3 regions of the Paenibacillus hebaui genome follow, and region 1 is predicted to be linked to each of the others. Evidence: predicted binding sites of a transcription regulator. Region 1 holds the regulator's gene; each other region holds the start of a gene.
The links. The regulator CtsR, encoded in region 1, represses protease genes until heat stress. The targets are predictions, from matches to a motif close to ATGGTCAATAAAGGTCAAACA.
Positions count from the first base shown of each region.

Region 2: the regulator CtsR is predicted to act here: its motif matches at 5,559-5,579, upstream of clpP (ATP-dependent Clp endopeptidase proteolytic subunit ClpP).
Region 3: the regulator CtsR is predicted to act here: its motif matches at 6,271-6,291, upstream of clpP (ATP-dependent Clp endopeptidase proteolytic subunit ClpP).

Region 1 covers NZ_CP196836.1:6,391,614-6,398,883, reverse strand. The annotation lists rRNA gene ACR32F_RS28930 (23S ribosomal RNA) at 1-1,409, shown strand, start outside; rRNA gene rrf (5S ribosomal RNA) at 1,494-1,610, shown strand; gene ACR32F_RS28920 (GNAT family N-acetyltransferase) at 1,793-2,968, shown strand; gene ACR32F_RS28915 (CtsR family transcriptional regulator) at 3,453-3,914, shown strand; gene ACR32F_RS28910 (UvrB/UvrC motif-containing protein) at 3,945-4,469, shown strand; gene ACR32F_RS28905 (protein arginine kinase) at 4,499-5,569, shown strand; gene clpC (ATP-dependent protease ATP-binding subunit ClpC) at 5,747-7,270, shown strand, end outside.
Region 2 covers NZ_CP196836.1:184,609-191,878, forward strand. The annotation lists gene ACR32F_RS00895 (gluconeogenesis factor YvcK family protein) at 1-708, shown strand, start outside; gene whiA (DNA-binding protein WhiA) at 715-1,653, shown strand; gene ACR32F_RS00905 (HPr family phosphocarrier protein) at 1,909-2,178, shown strand; gene ACR32F_RS00910 (SIMPL domain-containing protein) at 2,326-3,078, shown strand; gene ACR32F_RS00915 (PdaC/SigV domain-containing protein) at 3,457-4,554, shown strand; gene clpP (ATP-dependent Clp endopeptidase proteolytic subunit ClpP) at 4,871-5,467, opposite strand; tRNA gene ACR32F_RS00925 (tRNA-Arg) at 5,647-5,721, opposite strand; gene ACR32F_RS00930 (sugar-binding transcriptional regulator) at 6,204-7,232, shown strand.
Region 3 covers NZ_CP196836.1:5,649,980-5,657,249, forward strand. The annotation lists gene lon (endopeptidase La) at 1-992, opposite strand, end outside; gene lonB (ATP-dependent protease LonB) at 1,079-2,833, opposite strand; gene ispG (flavodoxin-dependent (E)-4-hydroxy-3-methylbut-2-enyl-diphosphate synthase) at 3,004-4,101, opposite strand; gene clpX (ATP-dependent protease ATP-binding subunit ClpX) at 4,225-5,478, opposite strand; gene clpP (ATP-dependent Clp endopeptidase proteolytic subunit ClpP) at 5,491-6,081, opposite strand; gene tig (trigger factor) at 6,457-7,270, opposite strand, start outside.

The sequences.
Region 1 (7,270 bases):
AGCAGTGAGGCTGATGTGTAGGCAAATCCGCACATCGATAAGGCTGGGCTGTGATGGGGAGCGAAAATTATAGTAGCGAAGGTCATGATCTCACACTGCCAAGAAAAGCCTCTAGCCAGGTGATGGTGCCCGTACCGCAAACCGACACAGGTAGGCGAGAAGAGTATTCTAAGGCGCGCGGAAGAACTCTCGTTAAGGAACTCGGCAAAATGACCCCGTAACTTCGGGAGAAGGGGTGCCCCGGTAGTGTGAATAGCACGAGGGGGCCGCAGTGAAAAGGCCCAAGCGACTGTTTAGCAAAAACACAGGTCTGTGCGAAGCCGTAAGGCGAAGTATACGGGCTGACGCCTGCCCGGTGCTGGAAGGTTAAGGGGAGTGGTTAGGAGCAATCCGAAGCTGTGAACCGAAGCCCCAGTAAACGGCGGCCGTAACTATAACGGTCCTAAGGTAGCGAAATTCCTTGTCAGGTAAATTCTGACCCGCACGAATGGCGTAACGACTTGGGCGCTGTCTCAACGAGAGATCCGGTGAAATTTTAATACCTGTGAAGATGCAGGTTACCCGCGACAAGACGGAAAGACCCCATGGAGCTTTACTGCAGCTTGATATTGAATTTGGGTACGATCTGTACAGGATAGGTGGGAGCCTAAGAAGCATGAGCGCCAGCTTGTGTGGAGGCACCGTTGGGATACCACCCTGATCGTATCTAGGTTCTAACCTGGTACCGTAATCCGGTGCGGGGACAGTGTCAGGTGGGCAGTTTGACTGGGGCGGTCGCCTCCTAAAGAGTAACGGAGGCGCCCAAAGGTTCCCTCAGAATGGTTGGAAATCATTCGAAGAGTGCAAAGGCATAAGGGAGCTTGACTGCGAGACCTACAAGTCGAGCAGGGACGAAAGTCGGGCTTAGTGATCCGGTGGTACCGCATGGAAGGGCCATCGCTCAACGGATAAAAGCTACCCTGGGGATAACAGGCTTATCTCCCCCAAGAGTCCACATCGACGGGGAGGTTTGGCACCTCGATGTCGGCTCATCGCATCCTGGGGCTGAAGTAGGTCCCAAGGGTTGGGCTGTTCGCCCATTAAAGCGGTACGCGAGCTGGGTTCAGAACGTCGTGAGACAGTTCGGTCCCTATCTGTCGTGGGCGTAGGAAATTTGAGAGGAGCTGTCCTTAGTACGAGAGGACCGGGATGGACGTACCGCTGGTGTACCAGTTGTTCCGCCAGGAGCACCGCTGGGTAGCTATGTACGGAAGGGATAAGCGCTGAAAGCATCTAAGCGTGAAGCCCCCCTCAAGATGAGATTTCCCAGTATGTAAGACCCCTTGAAGACGACGAGGTAGATAGGCTGGGGGTGGAAGTGCAGCAATGCATGGAGCTGACCAGTACTAATCGGTCGAGGGCTTATCCAATATGCACGTTGTAAGGCGCAAATTTCGTTTCGAATCTAGTTTTCAGAGAACAAATACTCTGAAATGTAAGCTATAAGCTATGCGTTTGGTGGCGATGGCGGAGGGGTTCCACACGTACCCATCCCGAACACGACCGTTAAGCCCTCTAGCGCCGATGGTACTTGGACCGCAGGGTCCTGGGAGAGTAGGACGCCGCCAAGCAAAGAACCACTGCCGATGTAATTCGGTGGTGGTTTTTATTTGTTTAGTTTAGGGGATGCGAATGCATCTCCTATTTGACATTGCACAACTCCTCTGACACACTCAAAGGGGATACATATATCACGTATCAGGCCATGATTTGGAATGATCTCATAAATCTAGAGAACGGGGTGCAGGACGACATGGAAATTCAGAAATTGACGGTAGATGATTTTGAACCAGCTATGGCACTCTCCGAATATGCTTTTCAAGTGGTAGTGAGTGAAGAACAAAAAGAGAAGCGACGGAGTCAATTTGCGTCACAGGATATTTGGGGTGTGTATGAGGAAGGACAATTGGGTGCCAAACTTCACATTATTCCTTTTCAAACCTATATTCATGGGAGATCGTTCGAGATGGGCGGTATTGCGGGTGTAGCCACATGGCCGGAATTTAGACGCAAAGGCTGGGTAGCTGGGCTGTTAAAGCATGCGTTGGAGGAAATGAACCGTAATAAACAAAGTATATCGTTTCTGCATCCGTTCTCTTTTGCTTTTTATCGGAAGTACGGATGGGAGACTTATGTTGAATTTAAACGCTATAAAGTGCCTACAGCTCATTTGCCTGCGAAAAAGGAAACTCCTGGAACGATTCGGCGCGGCGATCCGGGCCTCAGCATATTAAAGGAAGTATACACTGCCTACGCTGAGCGCTATAACGGAACCTTAATCCGGAATGATGCAAGGTGGGAGAATTCGGTTCTTGCAGATGGAACCAGCCAGAAAGCTGTATATTATGATGAAGCTGGTAAAGCACAAGGCTACCTTTTATATGAGGTTAGGGAAAACAAGTTTACTATTAAAGAGATCATTTATCTCCATGAAGAGGCGAGACAGGCCTTGTGGACTTTTATAGCCAATCATGATTCCATGATTGAGGAAGTGACATTACAGGCACCAGCGAATGATATGCTTGCTTTTCAATTGGATAATCCGCGGATTCAGCAGGAAATTGTACCCTACTTCATGGCACGTATTGTGAGTGTGGAACAATTTATTTCACAGTATCCTTTTGGTAATCAGACGTCACCGGTACAAATTGTTCTCCAGGTTCAGGATACACATGCTCCGTGGAATGAAGGGGTATGGCAGCTGAATGTGGCGATGAACGGTACAGCTTCCATCTGGAAAACGTCTGAGTCGGTAGTGGAGGATCAGACCGTCAAGGTTGATATTCAAGCACTCACCACAATGTTGATGGGGTATCGCAGACCGGTCGAGATGGCACGAATGGGCAGAATACAGGGTCCTGTTGGAGCAATTTCAGCTTTGGAACAAGCCATACCTGAACGGGAAACCTATTTACTTGATTTTTTCTGATCCTAACGAAGGATTTATTCTGTGAAGAGAACTAATCTCGTTGTTTCATCATTGAAGTTAATAAGAAATACGACGCTAATGCAAGACAAATGGACTTCTCCGGATCTTTTGGGGAGGTTTTTTTGTGTCTGAGGAATATTTCGTGTAAAATCGTAAAAAATGAACAGTGACCCCACTTGGCAAAAACGTAAAATATGCTATAATGTATATAAAGTCAAAGAAAGTCAAAGTCAACTAAAGGTTAAAAACTTACGTGGCTTTCTTTCTGCAATCCGGTGGTGGGGATCATTAGAATATGGTATTACACATCAGCGGACAAAGGTAATATTAAAGGACCTTCGAGCGTCCTTCATTCTCCCGTTAACGGTTGTGGAAGCCAGATTCGCTGTTTCCCTGATTGGTTAAATGGGTTGAGAAGGTGTACTCTGTGGGGGCGTGTGGGTCCTTATTGACTTAAACGTTTCAGACAGTGGAGGATGAGTGGATGCGTAATATCTCTGATATTATCGAACGATATCTGAAGAGTATTTTGCATGAAAGTCCCGAAGGAATGGTTGAGATTCAACGTAATGATCTGGCGGATCAATTTTCATGTGTACCTTCCCAGATTAATTATGTCATCAGTACCCGGTTTACTATCGAGAAAGGTTACCTTGTAGAGAGTAAACGTGGCGGCGGTGGTTATGTTCGTATTCAGCGGATTGATTTGCCGGCTCACTCGGCTCTGCATAACCATTTGCATCATAGTATTGGAGATGAGATCGGGCAGACAGCTGCTGAGGGTCTGATTTACCAACTGGAAGAAGCGCGTTTCTTGAGCAAACGGGAAGCCGGGTTGATGCGGGCAGCTGTATCGAGAGAAATTATATTGGTCAAACTTCCTTACCGGGATCAAATTCGTGCCAGAATGTTGAAGGCGATGTTAATATCTTTGCTCGGTAAATGAAAACTATCGGGATCAAGGGGGTACATCATTATGCTGTGCCAAGAATGCAATAAACGTCCAGCGACACTCCACTTCACGAAGATCGTGAACGGAGAGAAGACGGAGTTCCATATTTGTGAGTCATGTGCTCGTGAAAAAGGGGAAATGATTCCTGGAACATCCAATGGATTTTCCATTCACAATTTGTTGTCAGGGTTGCTTGATTTTGAACCCTCAGGCAAGAATGGCAGTGCAGGAGCCACTCCAGCGCAATCCCTTCGTTGTGAGGAATGCGGAATGACCTATTCACAGTTCAGCAAAATCGGCCGTTTCGGCTGCAGTTCATGTTATAAATATTTTGATAGTCGTCTTGATCCGTTATTCAAACGGGTCCATGGAAGTACTTCCCATGTAGGCAAGGTGCCTGCGAGAGCTGGTGGTCGCATTAAAGTGAAACGGCAAATCGCTGATCTGAAACGTGATCTTCAGGAGAGTATAACCCAAGAGGAATTCGAAGAGGCGGCACAAATTCGTGATCAGATCAGGGAACTTGAAAAAGGAATTGCTCAGGAATAAAAGATTGCCATGAGTAGGAGGGATGCGTAATGCCTAATCTGCGTTTTACAGAGAAGGCGCTCAGCGACTGGATGCAAAGTGATGCGGCTGATTCCGAAATCGTCATTAGCAGCCGTGTCCGGATCGCACGCAACCTTCAGCATTATCCGTTTCCGATGCTGGCTTCTAATGAGCAATCGGAAGAAGTGCTGAATAAGCTGAGCGAAGTACTTCAATACGATGAGGTTCATGCCTTTGGAGATTTTCATACATTGGATCTGATGGATATCGCGGACCTCGACAAACGGGTGCTGGTGGAAAAACATCTGATCAGCCCCAGTCTAGCGAACGAATCCAGACATGGTGCCGTTATTCTCAGTGAGGATGAATCTGTCAGTATTATGATTAATGAAGAGGATCATCTTCGTATCCAATGCCTCTATCCGGGGTTCCAGGTGAAAGAAGCCTGGGAGAAAGCTTCTGCAATAGATGATGCTTTTGAAGCGCATGTGGATTATGCTTTTGATGATCGCAGAGGATACTTAACCAGTTGTCCGACCAATGTAGGCACAGGTGTTAGAGCATCTGTCATGATGCATCTGCCTGCTCTGGTCATGACACAGCAGATTGGCCGTATTCTAACTGCAGTCTCCCAAGTAGGGCTGACAGTTCGTGGGATATATGGTGAAGGTAGCGAAGCGATGGGCAACTTGTTCCAGATCTCTAACCAGATCACACTGGGACAGACAGAACAAGAGGTCATCGATAACCTGCATAATGTTGTGTTACAGATGATTGGACATGAACGTACCGCCAGGGAACGGTTAATTACCGATTCCAGACTGCGTATTACCGACCGGGTTATGCGTTCATACGGTATATTGTCTCATGCTGCTATCGTTGATTCGAAGGAAGCTGCACAGCGTCTGTCCGATGTACGCCTTGGCGTAGATCTTGGCTTACTCGATGGATTATCCATTACCGTGATGAACGAGTTGAATGTGATGACACAGCCAGGATTTTTACAGAAGACATTTGGAGAAGACATGCGGGCTGATGAGCGTGACATCTACCGAGCTCAGTTGATTCGTGATACGATCAGTGCAGCTATCCAATCCTAGTTGTTCAAGTTTTGTGAACGAAGGTTTCATGCCGCCTCAGCGGCTTTTATATAATAGAGCAATAAATGCTGAATGGTTTTATTCGCAGCACGGCTGCAAGCAAAAATGATATGAAGAATACGGTGGGATCGTTTCAAAGACCCTCGTTTTATCCAAAACCATGGAGGTGCAGGAGATATGATGTTTGGAAGATTTACGGAACGGGCCCAAAAGGTGCTCGCATTAGCGCAGGAAGAAGCTGTCCGTCTTGGTCATAATAACATCGGTACAGAGCACATTTTGCTCGGTCTCATTCGTGAAGGCGAAGGCATCGCAGCCAAAGCGCTGATTGGCCTGGGGCTCGGGTTGGAAAAAATTCAGGATGAGGTAGAAACGCTGATTGGCCGTGGCCAAGAGCAACCTACGAACATTGCATATACGCCTCGTGCGAAAAAAGTGATTGAACTATCTATGGATGAAGCCCGCAAATTGGGTCACACTTATGTAGGCACAGAGCATATCCTGCTCGGATTGATTCGTGAAGGTGAAGGGGTTGCGGCACGTGTGCTGAACAACCTGGGTATTAGCTTGAATAAGGCACGTCAACAAGTGTTGCAATTGCTTGGCAGCAGTGAAGCCGTATCCAGCCATAATGGGACACCGGCCAATGTTAGCACACCAACATTGGACAGTCTGGCCCGTGATCTCACGGCTTATGCCAAAGAGAACAACCTCGATCCGGTTATCGGACGTAGCAAAGAAATTGAACGTGTCATTCAGGTACTTAGCCGTCGTACCAAGAACAATCCGGTACTGATCGGTGAGCCGGGTGTAGGTAAAACAGCGATTGCTGAAGGACTTGCACAAAAAATCATTGCTAACGAGATACCGGAAACTTTGCGCGATAAACGTGTCATGACGCTGGATATGGGTTCTGTTGTAGCAGGAACCAAATATCGTGGTGAATTTGAAGATCGTTTGAAAAAAATCATGGATGAAATCCGTCAGGCAGGCAACATCGTACTGTTCATCGACGAATTGCACACCCTGATTGGTGCAGGTGGAGCTGAAGGTGCAATTGATGCTTCTAACATTTTGAAACCGGCTCTGGCTCGTGGAGAATTGCAATGCATTGGTGCAACAACACTGGATGAGTATCGCAAATATATCGAGAAGGATGCTGCGCTTGAGCGTCGTTTCCAACCGATTACCGTCGATCAGCCTTCTCCGGAAGAAGCCATTCAGATTTTACACGGTTTGCGTGATCGTTACGAAGCGCATCACCGGGTGAAAATTACGGATGAAGCGATTGTGCAGGCCGTTAAATTGTCTGACCGTTACATTCCAGACCGTTTCTTACCAGACAAAGCGATTGATTTGATTGATGAAGCGGGTTCCAAAGTAAGATTGAATTCTTACACGATCCCACCAAACCTGAAACAACTGGAAAGCCGTCTGGAAGATATCCGCAAGGAAAAAGACTCTGCGGTTCAAAGCCAGGAGTTCGAAAAGGCAGCAGCTCTGCGTGACACGGAACAAAAAATCCGTGAAGAGCTGGATGTAACGAAGAACCAATGGAAAGAAAAACAAGGTCGCACGGATTCCGAGGTAACACCTGAGGATATCGCACAAGTGGTAGCCAGCTGGACGGGAATTCCTGTGAACCAACTGAAAGAAGAAGAGACACAACGCCTGATGAATCTGGAGTCCATTCTGCATGAA
Region 2 (7,270 bases), 1.0 Mb from region 1:
GGCCACAGCCTGGGTAACTTGATTTTGGCTGCAATGACGGATATATCGGGCGACTTTGTGACCGCTGTGCGGGAACTTAGCCGCGTGTTTGCCGTTCGTGGTGAGGTGTTGCCCGCTGCTGGGCAGGCCGTAGTTCTGCATGCAGAGATGGAGGATGGCTCGATTATTACGGGCGAATCCAAAATCCCTGAGGCGGGCGGACGGATCAAACGTGTTTTCCTTGAACCGGATCACGTGGAGCCGTTGCCAGAGGCCGTCGAGGCCATTCGTCAAGCAGACGCCATTCTTATTGGACCAGGAAGCTTATATACAAGCATTCTGCCCAATCTGCTCGTGCCAAAGCTGGCAGAGGCCGTAGTACAGGCAGATGCGGTGAAGATGTTTATATGCAATGTGATGACACAGCCAGGAGAAACGGATAATTATACGGTGAGTGACCACCTTAAGGCGGTTCATGAGCATGTAGGGCATCAGATTTTTGACTATGTCATTGTGAATAATGGTGATATTCCGCTGCAAGTGCAGAATAGGTATGCGGAAAAGGGAGCAAAACCGGTTGTATTGGATATGAATGTGTTGAAGAGTGCTGGATATCAAGTCGTTGCAGATACATTGGTCCTATTCCGGACCTATCTTCGTCATGACGCCGACAAACTGAGCCATCACATCTATCAACTTGTACAAAATTGGATGTTGCGGAAGAGGTGAAGTCCCATGTCGTTTGCAGCACAGACCAAAAAAGAATTAACGATGATCGAGAGTGAACCGTGCTGCGAAAAGGCGGAACTTTCAGCCCTCATCCGTATGCTTGGTTCAGTGCAGGTATCGAATAAAAAAGTGATCTTGGATATTTCGACGGAGAATGCCGCCATTGCAAGACGGGCATACTCTCTGCTTAAAAAGCATTTTCAAGTGCATACGGAATTGCTTGTTCGCAAAAAAATGCGGCTGAAAAAAAACAATGTATATATTGTTCGGATTCCAACCATGGTGCAGGAGATTCTAAAAAAGTTGTCCATTGTATCCGAGGGTTTTCTGTTTACGCCTGGGATTAGTGAGGAGCTTTTCGAGAGAAACTGTTGTAAACGCGCGTATCTTCGCGGTGCATTTATGGCAGGAGGTTCGGTCAATAACCCAGAGGGTTCATCCTACCACCTGGAGATTGCGTCGATGTATGAGGAGCACTGTCAGGCCCTGGTGGATCTGGCGAATGAATTTCATCTCAATGCCCGGTGTATAGAACGTAAAAAAGGATTCATCCTATACATTAAGGAAGGCGAGAAAATTATTGAGCTACTCAGCATTATTGGTGCACACCAGGCCCTCTTCAAATTCGAGGATGTACGTATCATGCGAGATATGCGCAATTCCGTCAACCGAATCGTCAACTGTGAGACTGCCAATCTGAACAAGACGATTGGAGCAGCAGTCAGACAGATCGACAACATCAGGCTGTTGCAAAAGGAAGTGGGTCTGGAATCACTGCCCGAGAAGCTGCGCGAAGTTGCTGAGGTCAGACTCGCCCATCCTGACATCAATCTGAAGGAAGTAGGCGAACTGCTCAAGGGTACTGTTAGCAAGTCGGGTGTGAACCATCGGCTTCGCAAGATCGATGAGCTGGCTGACAAGGTGCGTAAAGAGCGCTATGGATGACTTAAGTAATAAGCTCGCGAGTCTGGCTGCTGGGGTTCTTCACTGACAGATAGACTAAACAGCAAGGTCGCTAAGGATATGGAAGCCTTTCTCTGGTATAATGAGGAGATGTGACAGGGCAAAACAGTCATGATTATGGCATCCAAATCAGCCTGAGTTTTTTCTTCTAGTGTCCTGCACGGGTTAATGTTATAATGTTGTATAAATATAATTGTGTATTTAATGTCCAGATTTCATAATAGGGGGTAAGTTTCCATGACAAAGCACCCGGTAGTTGTCCGTTTGAAAACGGGTCTCCATGCCAGACCTGCGGCACTGTTCGTTCAAGAAGCGAATAAGTACTCATCAGAAGTGTTCGTCGAAAAAGACGACAAAAAAGTCAATGCAAAAAGTATCATGGGGATCATGAGCCTTGCAATCAGTACAGGTACTGAAATCCAGATTAGTGCAGAAGGCGCGGATGCCGAACAGGCTGTAAACGCTTTAGTTAGTCTGGTAAGCAAGGAAGAGCTTGAGAACCAATAAGATATGGTTGAACCCAATGAAGAAGTCCCGAAAGGGACTTTTTTGCGTTTCATGGTCAGTCAAGTGCAACATTTTGGAATTTGTCCCGTCTGTTAAGGTATCAAACAGCTTTGAATTTCAAATGTTAAACACAAGGAGGCTAATATCATGGGCAAACAATGGATGAAACCGCTTGGAGCGGTGTTGGTAGCAGGCACGTTGCTCGTTGGGGGTACTGCGTGGGTGGCCCCTGGTAATTATGCGTATGCTGCCGAGGTACAGGGAGTTCAGCAAAACGTTATTAATGTGGTAGGTAAAGGTGAGATTCAGGTGAAGCCTGATATTGCTTATCTTTCTATCGGAGTAAACAGTACCGCAGAGACGGCTGCTTCTGCCCAGAAGGCGAATGCTGCCAAAATTCAAAAAGTAACGAACCTGTTAAAAAACACGTGGAAAATTAGTGCGGACGATATTCAAACCAGTCAGTTTTATGTACAGCCGAACTACACGTATAACGATAATGAAGGACAAAAAGTAAAAGGATACACAGCGCATCATACACTGACGATCACGTATCGTGAGATGGACAAGATTGGTGAGCTTTTGGACGCTGCTTCTCAAGCAGGTGCCAACAACATTGAGAACGTGCGCTTTACTGTAGAAAATCCGGAAAGCTTTGAAGCTCAAGTCATTGAGAAAGCGGTAGCTAATGCTGATGTGAAAGCTGGGGCTATTGCTAAGGCGATTAAACGTCAATTGGGTAGTGTACTGTCTGTGAACCAAGGAGATGCCAATGTGCCTGTAATGTACGCAAACGAAGCTTTGATGTCAGCGAAGTCAGATGCAGCCGGCGGCACAGCTATTGAAACAGGACAGGTTAAAGTCAGCACAACGTTGAACATTACTTACGAAATGAAATAAACAAGATAGAATAAAGATTGAATACTTTTTCGAGCGACATTTTGAAAGGGTAAAAAGAAATAATGACAAAGACTTTGTCCTGGGGACAGGGTCTTTTTTGTTGAAATAGCGAACTTTGATGAAGTTAGTCGGGGGCGAGCTTTTTTAGCGTAATGAAATGCTGTTTTTTGGTATCTTTTTTGTATAGATGTTCGTGACAAAACGGTCATTTCCGGTTAATTTATCCGCCAGATATTCATCAACATTGTAACTGGAGCTGTAAACCTTTCCGGAATTGGGTTAGTTATAATAAAGAGGTGAGCGTATGAGACATACGATCAGGTCAAGGTTTACATACGCAATGACACCTAATTGTGAATTCAGAGAGGAGTTTTATATATGACATCATGGAAAAAATGGACAAGTGCATTGTTGGCGGCAGGAATTATTGTAGGGAGTGGGGCTGTGTGGCAGGATAGTTCTGTACAGGCTGCTTCGGTATCGACGAAAGTGACAACACCTAATGAGGTGACGTTGAAATCCGGAGGCAAAACACTGACGCAAAAAGGATTGCTGCAAGGGGGATCAACCTGGGTATCTCTTACCGCAGTGAAAGATGTGGCAGGTGGAACGCTGAAATATGATGCGAAAAACAAAGAGTATGCCCTGACAGCAGCCAATAATACGATGACGATCAGCCTGTTGGATGGTGATCCAATGCTGAGAATAAATAAATATTACCCAGGGGTAGAAGCGAAGCTGATCAATGGCCGATTGTACATTCCATTTTCCGCAATGAGAGATTATTTGGGTGTTCAGGGCAGTTGGGATAGCAAAGCCAAGACACTAACGCTGAGCAAAGTGAAGCAAAATAGCGTGACAGTCAAAGCGGCAAAAGTGGATGTCAGCATCAAGAATGCTGAAGTGGATATTCAATATCCTCAGGTGAGCGGACTTGGAAGCAAAGAAGCAGAAGCGGCGATCAACAAAGTGTTGAAGGATGAAGTAGATGCTTTTGTAGCAGATTTCAAAAAACAAACCAAGGACTTTGGCGACGAAGCAGCGAGCCGCCCATATGAATTTGATAGTTCTTATGTTGTGACGTACAACGAAAATGGTGTGCTTGGGCTCATTACGTCAACTTATGAGGATTATGCGGGCGCACATGGCATGTCATTCCGTACAGGGCACACCTTTGCATTAGACTCCGGTAAGGAATTGAGCCTGAATGATGTGATTCAAAATAACAAAACCGTGCGTGAAACGGTGAGCAAAAAAGTGGGGGATCAGCTTAAAGGCCGTGGTGGTTACCTTGAGGGCTATAAAGGCTTGAATAAGGATCAGGATTTCTATGTAACACCTACTGGTGTAGTTGTGTTCTTCCAGTTATATGAGTACACCGCTTACGCGGAAGGTTTCCCTGAGTTCACGTTCATGTATAAAGATCTACTTCCTAAAGGTAGCAAACCGTTCAGTGGCTTAACGGCAAACAAATAAAGCGACGTGCTGGCTGTAAGTGCTCGCTCTAACGAACTTGTTGCACCCTATAGGGCTAAATATGAGACTTTGTCTGCTCTGTGATTCGTTAGAATCCCATCTCGTTGAAATGTAGGCTAATAGCGTGTGTTCGGTTCGTTAGGGATTAAGTCAGTTCTTTTTATGCACTTTTATATTATTTCAAAAAAAAGATAAAAAAAGGACGCCCTCGTCATATTCGTGACGAGGGCGTCCTTTTTCATATAGCCAAATCAATCAGATGTTGCTGATGGAATTGTGCTTCTGTTTATATTTGCCGTATAAGTGTTCTCCCAGCTTAGATGCCTTGGGATCCTACATTTTCGATAACTTTATCGATGATACCGTAATCAGCAGCTTCAGCAGCGCTCATGAAGTAGTCACGGTCTGTATCTTTCTCAATACGCTCCAACGGTTGGCCTGAGCGCTCAGAGATAATGCGATTCAAGGTGTCACGCATTTTCAAGATGCGGCGGGCACGGATTTCGATGTCCGAAGCCTGACCTTGCGCACCGCCAAGAGGTTGGTGAATCATGATTTCACTGTTTGGCAGGGCGAAACGTTTGCCTTTGGCACCCGCATTCAGGAGGAATGCACCCATGGAAGCCGCCATACCTACGCAGATGGTAGATACATCCGGTTTAATAAATTGCATTGTATCATATATGGCCATACCGGCCGTAATGGATCCGCCTGGGCTGTTGATGTATAAGTGAATGTCTTTCTCCGGATCTTCAGCAGTAAGGAACAACATCTGTGCCATGATGGAATTCGCAACAACATCATTTACATCACTACCAAGGAAAATGATACGATCCTTCAGCAATCTGGAATAGATGTCATAGGCGCGCTCACCGCGGTTGCTCTGTTCAACGACCATTGGAATATAACTCACGTGAAAAACCTCCTCGGAAATGTAATTGTTAAATTGGTGTTCATACTTAAACTGTTACCGTATTACCCACATCATAAACAATTTCAAACAAAAAGTCAAAGAAAGTCAAACTAAGTTTGAAAAAAAAGAAACCTTTACGGTTCCATTGGTTAAAAGGGTTATGAGCTGCTAAATAAGAATGGCGCGCCCGCCAAGAATCGAACTTGGATCTCAGGCTTCGGAGGCCTACGTCATATCCATTGGACCACGGGCGCAGATTGAATTGCTACTATATTATGTAGCACGTATTCACATCGTTAATTTAGTTTCAAATATGTGACAGCAATAATGATTATAGCTCATGAATAATTTAATTGCAAGCAGATGATCCACTCTAGAGTTTGGATTACTCCGAAAATGATCATGATGAAGATAAGTGGATAAAGAATGCAATTCGGTAAATGCTAAAAAGAGGTTTTGGACTTGCTGTATGAAAAGCATAAGGAAGCAATATATAGATCGATTTTTTTCTTTCCTTCTATATATAGTGTACGTAAGAGTTTCTTAGATCATTGTAGCCTGAGATTGTGAAAATAGGCGCGTACAAACGCCTGAAACGTGTCGAAATAACACATTGAAACACTTGCATGTCGCGTCAGTTTTAGGTAGAATAGAAGTGGGACTTAAAAAGTTAACCCGGGACGTTTTGGGGCCACGAAAGAGAGCTTGGAACTAGAAGCTTGCGGGAGTGGAAAGCATGCGAAGGATTTTAGAAGTGCAAAAGCAGCTTCTGCCTGATCTCATGGATGTATTGAAGAAGAGGTATACGATTCTGCATCAGATCATGTTATCGGATGTGATTGGGCGGAGAACGTTGGCTAATTCCATGCAGATGACCGAGCGGGTTCTGAGGGCTGAGACCGATCTGTTAAAGGCTCAGGGACTTATTGAAATTCACAGTGCAGGAATGAAGATCAGCGAGGCAGGGCATGATTTGCTGCAGCAGTTAGAGCCTGTAGCCAAAGAGCTATTCGGATTATCCGAGCTGGAAGAGCGCATTAAGCAAGCCTATGGTCTGCAAAAGGTAGTTGTCGTTCCCGGCGATTCGGACACTTCTCCGCTAGCCAAAAGGGAACTGGGCAAAGCCGGAGCGAAGGCTCTCGGCAATATCATGAATGATTACGACGTTGTTGCCGTTACTGGCGGTTCAACAACGGCTGAAGTTGCAGAGCAGCTTACTCCACCAACATCGCTCAAAGGTGTCTGGTTCGTACCGGCACGTGGCGGGCTGGGAGAAAGCCTTGAAATCCAAGCGAATACGATTGCATCCACAATGGCAAAACGGGTAGGAGCGCAATACAAACTCCTGCATGTACCGGATTTGCTTAGTGATCATGCTTATGAATCCTTGATTCAGGACCCGAGTGTCCAGGAAATTCTGCAACTGATCCGAAAATCTCGGATTGTCATTCACGGGATCGGTGATGCCGTGGAAATGGCGCGGCGACGCAAACTTGCAACGGAGATTGTAGATGAACTTCAGGAGCAAGGTGCTGTATCTGAATCTTTCGGATATTATTTTAACGATCAGGGTGAAGTGGTACATACCATGCTTACTCTGGGTATGCGACTTCAGGATATTGAACGAACTGATCTAGTCATAGGAATTGCAGGTGGCAAAAGTAAAGCAGCCGCGATTCATTCCGTATTACGATTCGGACAGGAAGATATTCTGATTATTGATGAGGCTGCTGCCGAAGTCATCGTTGCCGAAATGGATAAGTAGTTCATTTTACACCATAAACATTGTTGTCTTGACGGACT
Region 3 (7,270 bases), 740 kb from region 1:
TTCGGCTTTTCCAAACCGTAATGATCGGCATTAAGCACATCTTCAGCCTTCTGGATATCCAGATCATCCGTTGTCATCTGGCTCCAAGGCAGCCCAAGCAGCCAATCCACATAGTTGCGAATCACTCCGCCTTCGGCAGAGCTTGATGGCATTTTCTCCAGTCGATCAATTTCTTTCTCGACTTTTTCCTTAACCTTGTCCGGCAAGCCAAGGGCCTCCATCTGATTGCGAAGTTCCTCGACCTCACCCGCACGGCCCTCTTTCTCACCGAGTTCTTTCTGAATCGCCTTCATCTGCTCACGCAGATAATATTCCTTCTGGGTCTTCTCCATCTGTTTTTTCACACGCTGGCTGATTTTGCGTTCAAGTTCCAGCACTTCCCGCTCATTGTTCAGGATGTCCAGTAACTTCTCCAGCCGCTCACGTACGTCGATGGTTTCCAGAATCTCCTGTTTGTCCTTGATTTTAAGGGACAGGTGACTTGTAATTACATCAGCCAGACGACCCGGTTCTTCGATGTCAGACACGGCCGCAAGTGTCTCTGGTGTAACTTTTTTGGACAGATTAATATAATTCTCGAACTGGTTCAGAACTGTTCGCATCAGTGCATCCGTCTCCGGATGGCTGTTCTCCTCTTCAGGAAGTTCTTGTGCCAGTACTTCGTAATATTCTTCATTGTCCGTATATTGAATGATTTCAGCCCGTTCCAAGCCTTCCACAAGTACACGAATCGTGCCGTTAGGAAGCTTCAGCATCTGTCTGACTTTGGCTACGGTTCCGATTCTGAATATATCCTCTTGTGTTGGTTCTTCAATATTTACCTCGGCTTGGGAACATAGGAGAATCAAATGTTCTTCTACCATCGCTTTTTCTAAAGCCTTGACCGATTTCTCCCGGCCCACATCGAGATGCAGTACCATACTCGGGTAGACGAGAAGTCCTCTTAAAGGCAGTAAAGGAAAACGACGACCTTTCGCTTTGCTCGGTCCCATCGCTTTCGCACCTCCAATGGCTCTCAGGTTGTAGTCATTCATTATTCTATCAAATGTTCACATAAAAAACCAATGAAGGGAAGCGCTTAGCAGCTTCCCGAATCCGTAACCTGACCCGGACGGGGCAAGTCAGCACGTAAATAAGAAGCAGATGCCGGTGGGAAAATCTCCGGTGCGGGTATTGCAGTCTCTTCTACAAGCTCTGCTTGTTTTGTTTGCTCCGCATCAGGAACCCAACCAAATACTTCTCGGAATACATCCTGAACCGTATCTACCGGAATGACACGTAATCCATCTAAATTTTCAAAAATGGACTGCCAGTTCTCCGCCGGAATAATGACCGTCTTCGCTCCAGCCTGGAATGCAGCCTCCACCTTGGCCAGCACACCACCGATTGGCTTCACCCGACCGTGAATACTAACCTCTCCAGTCATCGCAGTCTCGTGATCAATGGGGCGCCTCTGGATGGCTGATGTAATGGCAGTCGCCATAGCAATCCCGGCCGAAGGACCATCAATCGGCGTTCCGCCAGGGAAATTGACATGCAAGTCGTAGTCATTCGGACGAATACCCATGGCTTTTAATACGGTTAACACATTTTCAACCGACCCTTTAGCCATGCTTTTTCGCCGGAGTGTACGTGAACCGCCTCCAATCTCTTCCTCATCCACGACACCCGTGATGTTGATCCGACCCTGATCTCTAAGAGCCGGAACAGCAGATACTTCAATCTCTAGAATGGTACCCATATTCGGTCCATATACCGCCAATCCATTTACGAAACCGATCTGTGGCTGCTGAGGTACCTTGTGATCTGGCCTAGGCTGAATCTGGCTGCTTCCAGCCACCCACTCTACATCAGATGCCTGAAGTGTTTCGCGTTTTTCAGTTAAGGCCAGCCCCGCTGCCAGCTGAATGATATTCACTGCCTCACGTCCATTGGTGGCATATCGCTTGACCACATCGACGGCATCTGGACACGGATTGAACCCAATTTTCTGCACAGCATCTTCTGCAATACGTCCGATCTCTTCGGGCAGCAATGGACGGAAATAAACCTCCATGCACCGCGACCGCAAGGCTGGAGGCAGTTCATGGGGCGAACGTGTCGTTGCCCCGACCAGGCGAAAATCAGCAGGCAGGCCATTTTGAAAAATATCGTGGATATAAGCAGGAGTATGCGTGTCTTCCGAGTTATAGTACGCACTCTCCAAAAAGACCTTGCGGTCCTCCAGTACTTTCAGCAGTTTATTCATCTGGATGGAATGCAACTCCCCGATCTCGTCGATGAAAAGCATTCCGCCATGTGCCTTCGTAATTGCTCCGGGTTTCGGTTGGGGAATCCCCGCGACGCCCATCGCTCCTGCTCCTTGATATATCGGATCATGCACCGATCCAATTAAGGGGTCAGCAATACCTCGTTCGTCAAAACGCGCAGTAGTGGCGTCCAATTCCGTAAATTTGGCATCGGCCTTGAAGGGCGATGATGGATTCTTTTTGGCTTCTTCTAATACCACCCTCGCGGCAGCCGTTTTCCCCACACCGGGAGGCCCGTATATAATGACATGCTGTGGATTAGCGCTGCACAAAGCAGCCTTCAGAGCGCGTAGTCCATCTTTTTGTCCAACAATATCGTTAATAGTAGCCGGACGTGTCTTCTCCGACAGCGGCTTGGTGAGGGAGATGGAACGCAACTTGCGTAGCTTCTCCAGTTCCTTACGGGATTCGCGCTCAATAGCACTGCGGTTCGTTTTCTGGCCACGAAGCAAATTCCAGAAATACAAACCGATCACCACTCCAAAAAATAACTGAATCAACATTATGACCATACCAAATTCCATGTCTCAACATCCTCCTGTTCTGTCCTTATTCTCATATGTGTCATGCTAATACTTGGTAGTATAGCCTTTTCACCGAGACGTAAACGGGACATACAGAATTTGTGTACCAGAGGACAAAAAAACAGCCCGTCATTGCTGACGGACTGTTGCAGAAACTGTATATGAATCAATTAGTGCGAACGTCCAGGAATAATCCCTGTCGCTTCATAAGATTCAACGATTTTGTCGATTTCTTTTTTCAATTCCTCAACCATGATCTCTTCCGGCACTTTACGAATCATTTTTCCGTGACGGAACAGCAGTCCCTCTCCGCGTGCACCGGCAATACCGATATCCGCTTCCTTTGCCTCACCAGGGCCGTTAACAGCACAACCCAGCACGGATACCTTAATTGGCACCTTGAGTTTGGAGATATACTCTTCCACTTCATTCGCAATGGAGAACAAATCGATATCCAAACGGCCACAGGTTGGACAGGAAATCAGCGTAGCAGCATTCGTGATCAGACCAAAGGTTTTCAGCAGGTCACGCGCAACCTTGATTTCTTCGACCGGGTCCGCACTAAGCGAGATCCGCATCGTTGAACCAATGCCCATGGATAACAAGGCACCCATACCTGCGGAGCTTTTGATTGTACCCGAGAACAGTGTGCCCGCCTCGGTAATCCCAAGGTGCAAGGGGTATTTGATGATCTGAGCGGCTTTGGTATACGCTTCAATCGCCATTGGCACATCGGAAGCTTTGAGAGACACGATGATATCGTGGAAATCAAGCTCTTCCAAAATACCAATGTGATAAAGTGCACTTTCCACCATAGCATCAGCGGTAGGATAACCATATTTTTCGAGCAAATGGTTTTCCAGAGAACCTGCGTTTACCCCGATACGAATCGGGATTCCCCGCTCTTTGCACGCTTTGACGACTTCTTCCACTTTGGCACGTTTACCGATATTTCCGGGGTTGATCCGTACTTTATCGATACCATTCTCAATCGCAAGAAGAGCCAATTTATAATTAAAATGGATATCCGCTACAAGCGGGATATTGATCCGTTTCTTAATTTCCTTAATGGCTGCAGCAGCTTCCTCATTGTTAACCGTTACACGAACCAACTGACAGCCCGCTTCTTCCAAGCGCAAAATCTCTGCCACGGTTGCCTCAACGTCTGCCGTTTTGGTTGTACACATGCTCTGGATGATAACTTCGTTGCTACCACCGATCGTTAAGTTCCCCACTTTAACAGGACGTGTATCTTGTCTTAAAAACATGAGTGATTTCTCTCCCCACAACGTCAAAGCTCCACCCTGGCAGAGACATGAATTCGCCTTCTGCCAGGAGTGGAGAACTGACAAGTCTATATTTCAGAGCTGAATGGAATGCTGTCCTTCAAGTTAGGCACTTTCTTCCTGTTTGTCGTCCTTCGCCTGACTCAGTTCCGGCACGACTCTTTTCTCAACGACTTCCTCGGTAATGACACAGTTCGTAACATCATCACGGGAAGGCACTTCGTACATGATCTCAAGCATAATGCCCTCGATGATGGCGCGCAATCCACGTGCACCCGTGTTACGTTTGATGGCTTCCTTCGCAATCGCGAGCAAAGCGCCTGGTTCAAATACCAGATTCACATTATCCAGCTCAAGTAATTTTTGGTATTGTTTCGTAAGCGCATTTCTTGGCTCGGACAGAATCCGTACCAACGTCTCTTCATCCAGTGGCTCCAATGTGGAGATGACTGGCAGACGGCCTACAAATTCCGGAATCAGACCGAATTTCAGCAAGTCTTCCGGCAGGACCATACCCAGGTATTCGCCTGGTTTCAAATCTTTTTGTTCCGCAACGGTGTTAAAGCCAATGACTTTTTTACCGATCCGGCGTTTGATCATTTGCTCCAGACCATCAAAGGCACCGCCGCAAATGAACAAAATGTTCGTTGTATCAATCTGGATGAACTCTTGATGTGGGTGTTTGCGACCGCCTTGTGGTGGTACAGATGCCACAGTTCCCTCCAGAATTTTCAAGAGCGCCTGTTGTACACCCTCACCCGATACATCACGTGTGATGGATGGGTTTTCGGATTTACGCGCTACTTTATCAATTTCATCAATATAAATAATGCCGCGCTCTGCTTTTTCCACATCATAATCAGCAGCTTGAATCAGCTTGAGCAGAATGTTCTCTACATCCTCGCCGACATAACCTGCCTCAGTCAATGAAGTCGCATCAGCAATAGCAAATGGAACATTCAAAATTTTAGCCATTGTTTGTGCAAGCAACGTTTTACCTGAACCCGTAGGTCCTAACAGCAAAATATTACTCTTTTGCAATTCAACGTCCTCAATCTTGTTTTGTGTATTGATCCGTTTATAGTGATTGTAAACCGCTACAGACAAAGACTTCTTGGCCTGATCCTGTCCAATTACATATTGGTCCAGAATATCGCGGATTTCTTTCGGTTTTGGAATATCTTTGAGGTCCAGTTCTTCGTCATGACCGAGCTCTTCCTCAACGATTTCGGTGCAAAGTTCGATACATTCATCACAAATGTAAACGCCTGGTCCAGCGACCAGCTTGCGCACCTGTTCCTGAGATTTACCGCAAAAAGAGCATTTCAGTTGCCCTTTCTCATCGTTAAATTTAAACATGAAACCACCCCTTTAGGAATTGATCGGTCTACTGAGCACCTGGTCAATAATGCCGTACGTTTTGGCTTCTTCAGCACTCATGAAAAAGTCACGGTCTGTATCCCGCTCAATTTTCTCAAGGGGCTGACCTGTACGCTCGACGTATATTTGATTCAGTTTCTGACGTGTTTTAATAATCCATTCTGCGTGGATTTTGATATCCGCAGCCTGTCCTTGAACGCCGCCAAGCGGCTGATGGATCATGACTTCGCTGTTGGTCAGCGCATATCTTTTACCAGGAGCACCGGCTGTCAGCAACAACGAGCCCATGCTTGCAGCCATGCCTACGCAAATGGTAGATACATCCGGCTTGATATATTGCATCGTATCGTATATACCCATCCCTGCGGTAACAGAACCACCAGGTGAATTAATGTACAAGCTGATATCCTTCTCAGGATCGTCGGCTGCCAAAAACAAAAGCTGTGCTATGACAAGATTGGCTACATCGTCATCAATCGCACTGGTTAGAAAGATAATGCGATCCTTCAGCAAACGCGAATATATATCGTAAGACCGCTCGCCTCGATTGGTTTGTTCTACAACCATTGGCACCAGACTCATGAGACCAACCTCTTTTCTACATGTAATTAGACATAGGCTACCTGTAAAGCAAACCCAAATTCATTCTAACACTTTCCTGTGACAATGTCATTTTTCACAAGAGGTGTCATACATGAGTTAGTTTGCTATTTAGCCTGATCATATTTAACCATGTTTTCTATGTATGTGCAAATCGGAGCAATCCTATGCCGTTTAACCTTTTTTTATTTATAGGAAACACACAGGACGGTAAACAGGTATGACCTTATCACATTATAATCCATCCATTTAATAACTGAACCCTCTATAAAATGGATCCCATAATTTAAAAATAAGGCACGCAATAATTCACGTGCCTTATCGTTTATTCAGCTGTTCATTTCATAACAGCTTGTCTTATTTTTCGTCAGCTTCTGCAGCTACTTCTTCAGCTGGAGCTTCAACAGCTTCAACGACTTTGCTGTTCTCAACGAGAACATCGATCGTTTTACGCAGTTTCACTTCATCACGAAGGCTGTCCAGGGAACCATTACCCTCAAGAATGCCACGAATCTCATCAACAGGACGTTTATAAGACTCAGCCATTTTTTCAAGTTCTTGGTTCACTTCTTCATCAGAAACTTCGATGTTTTCCGCTACGCCAACTGCTTCAAGAACCAGGTTATTGCGAACACGTTTGGAAGCATCTTCCTGCATTTGTCCTTTAAGGTCAGCTTGCGTCTGGCCAGAGAAGCTCAGGAACATTTCCAGGTTCATACCTTGATTCCGCAGACGGTTGTCGAAATCACGCATCATGTTTTGTACTTCGCTGTCAACCATTGCAGAAGGAATGTCCACTTCAGCATTTTCAGCCACTTTTTCTACAACTGCATTTTCTTGAGCTGCTTTGGCTTCGTCTGCTTTACGGGATTCCAATTGCGTTTTTAGATCAGCTTTGTACTCTTCAAGCGTGTCGAATTCGCTGACATCTTTTGCAAACTCATCATCCAATTCAGGAAGCTGTTTGCGTTTGATTTCGTGTACTTTCACTTTGAATACCGCTTGTTTGCCGGCCAGTTCAGCTGCATGGTAGCTCTCTGGGAAAGTTACTTCAACGTCTTTGAGATCGCCTGTGGACAGACCCAAAACTTGCTCTTCAAAGCCAGGAATGAATGTGTTGGAACCCAGTTCAAGGGAATAACGCTCCGCTTGTCCACCTTCGAATGGAACA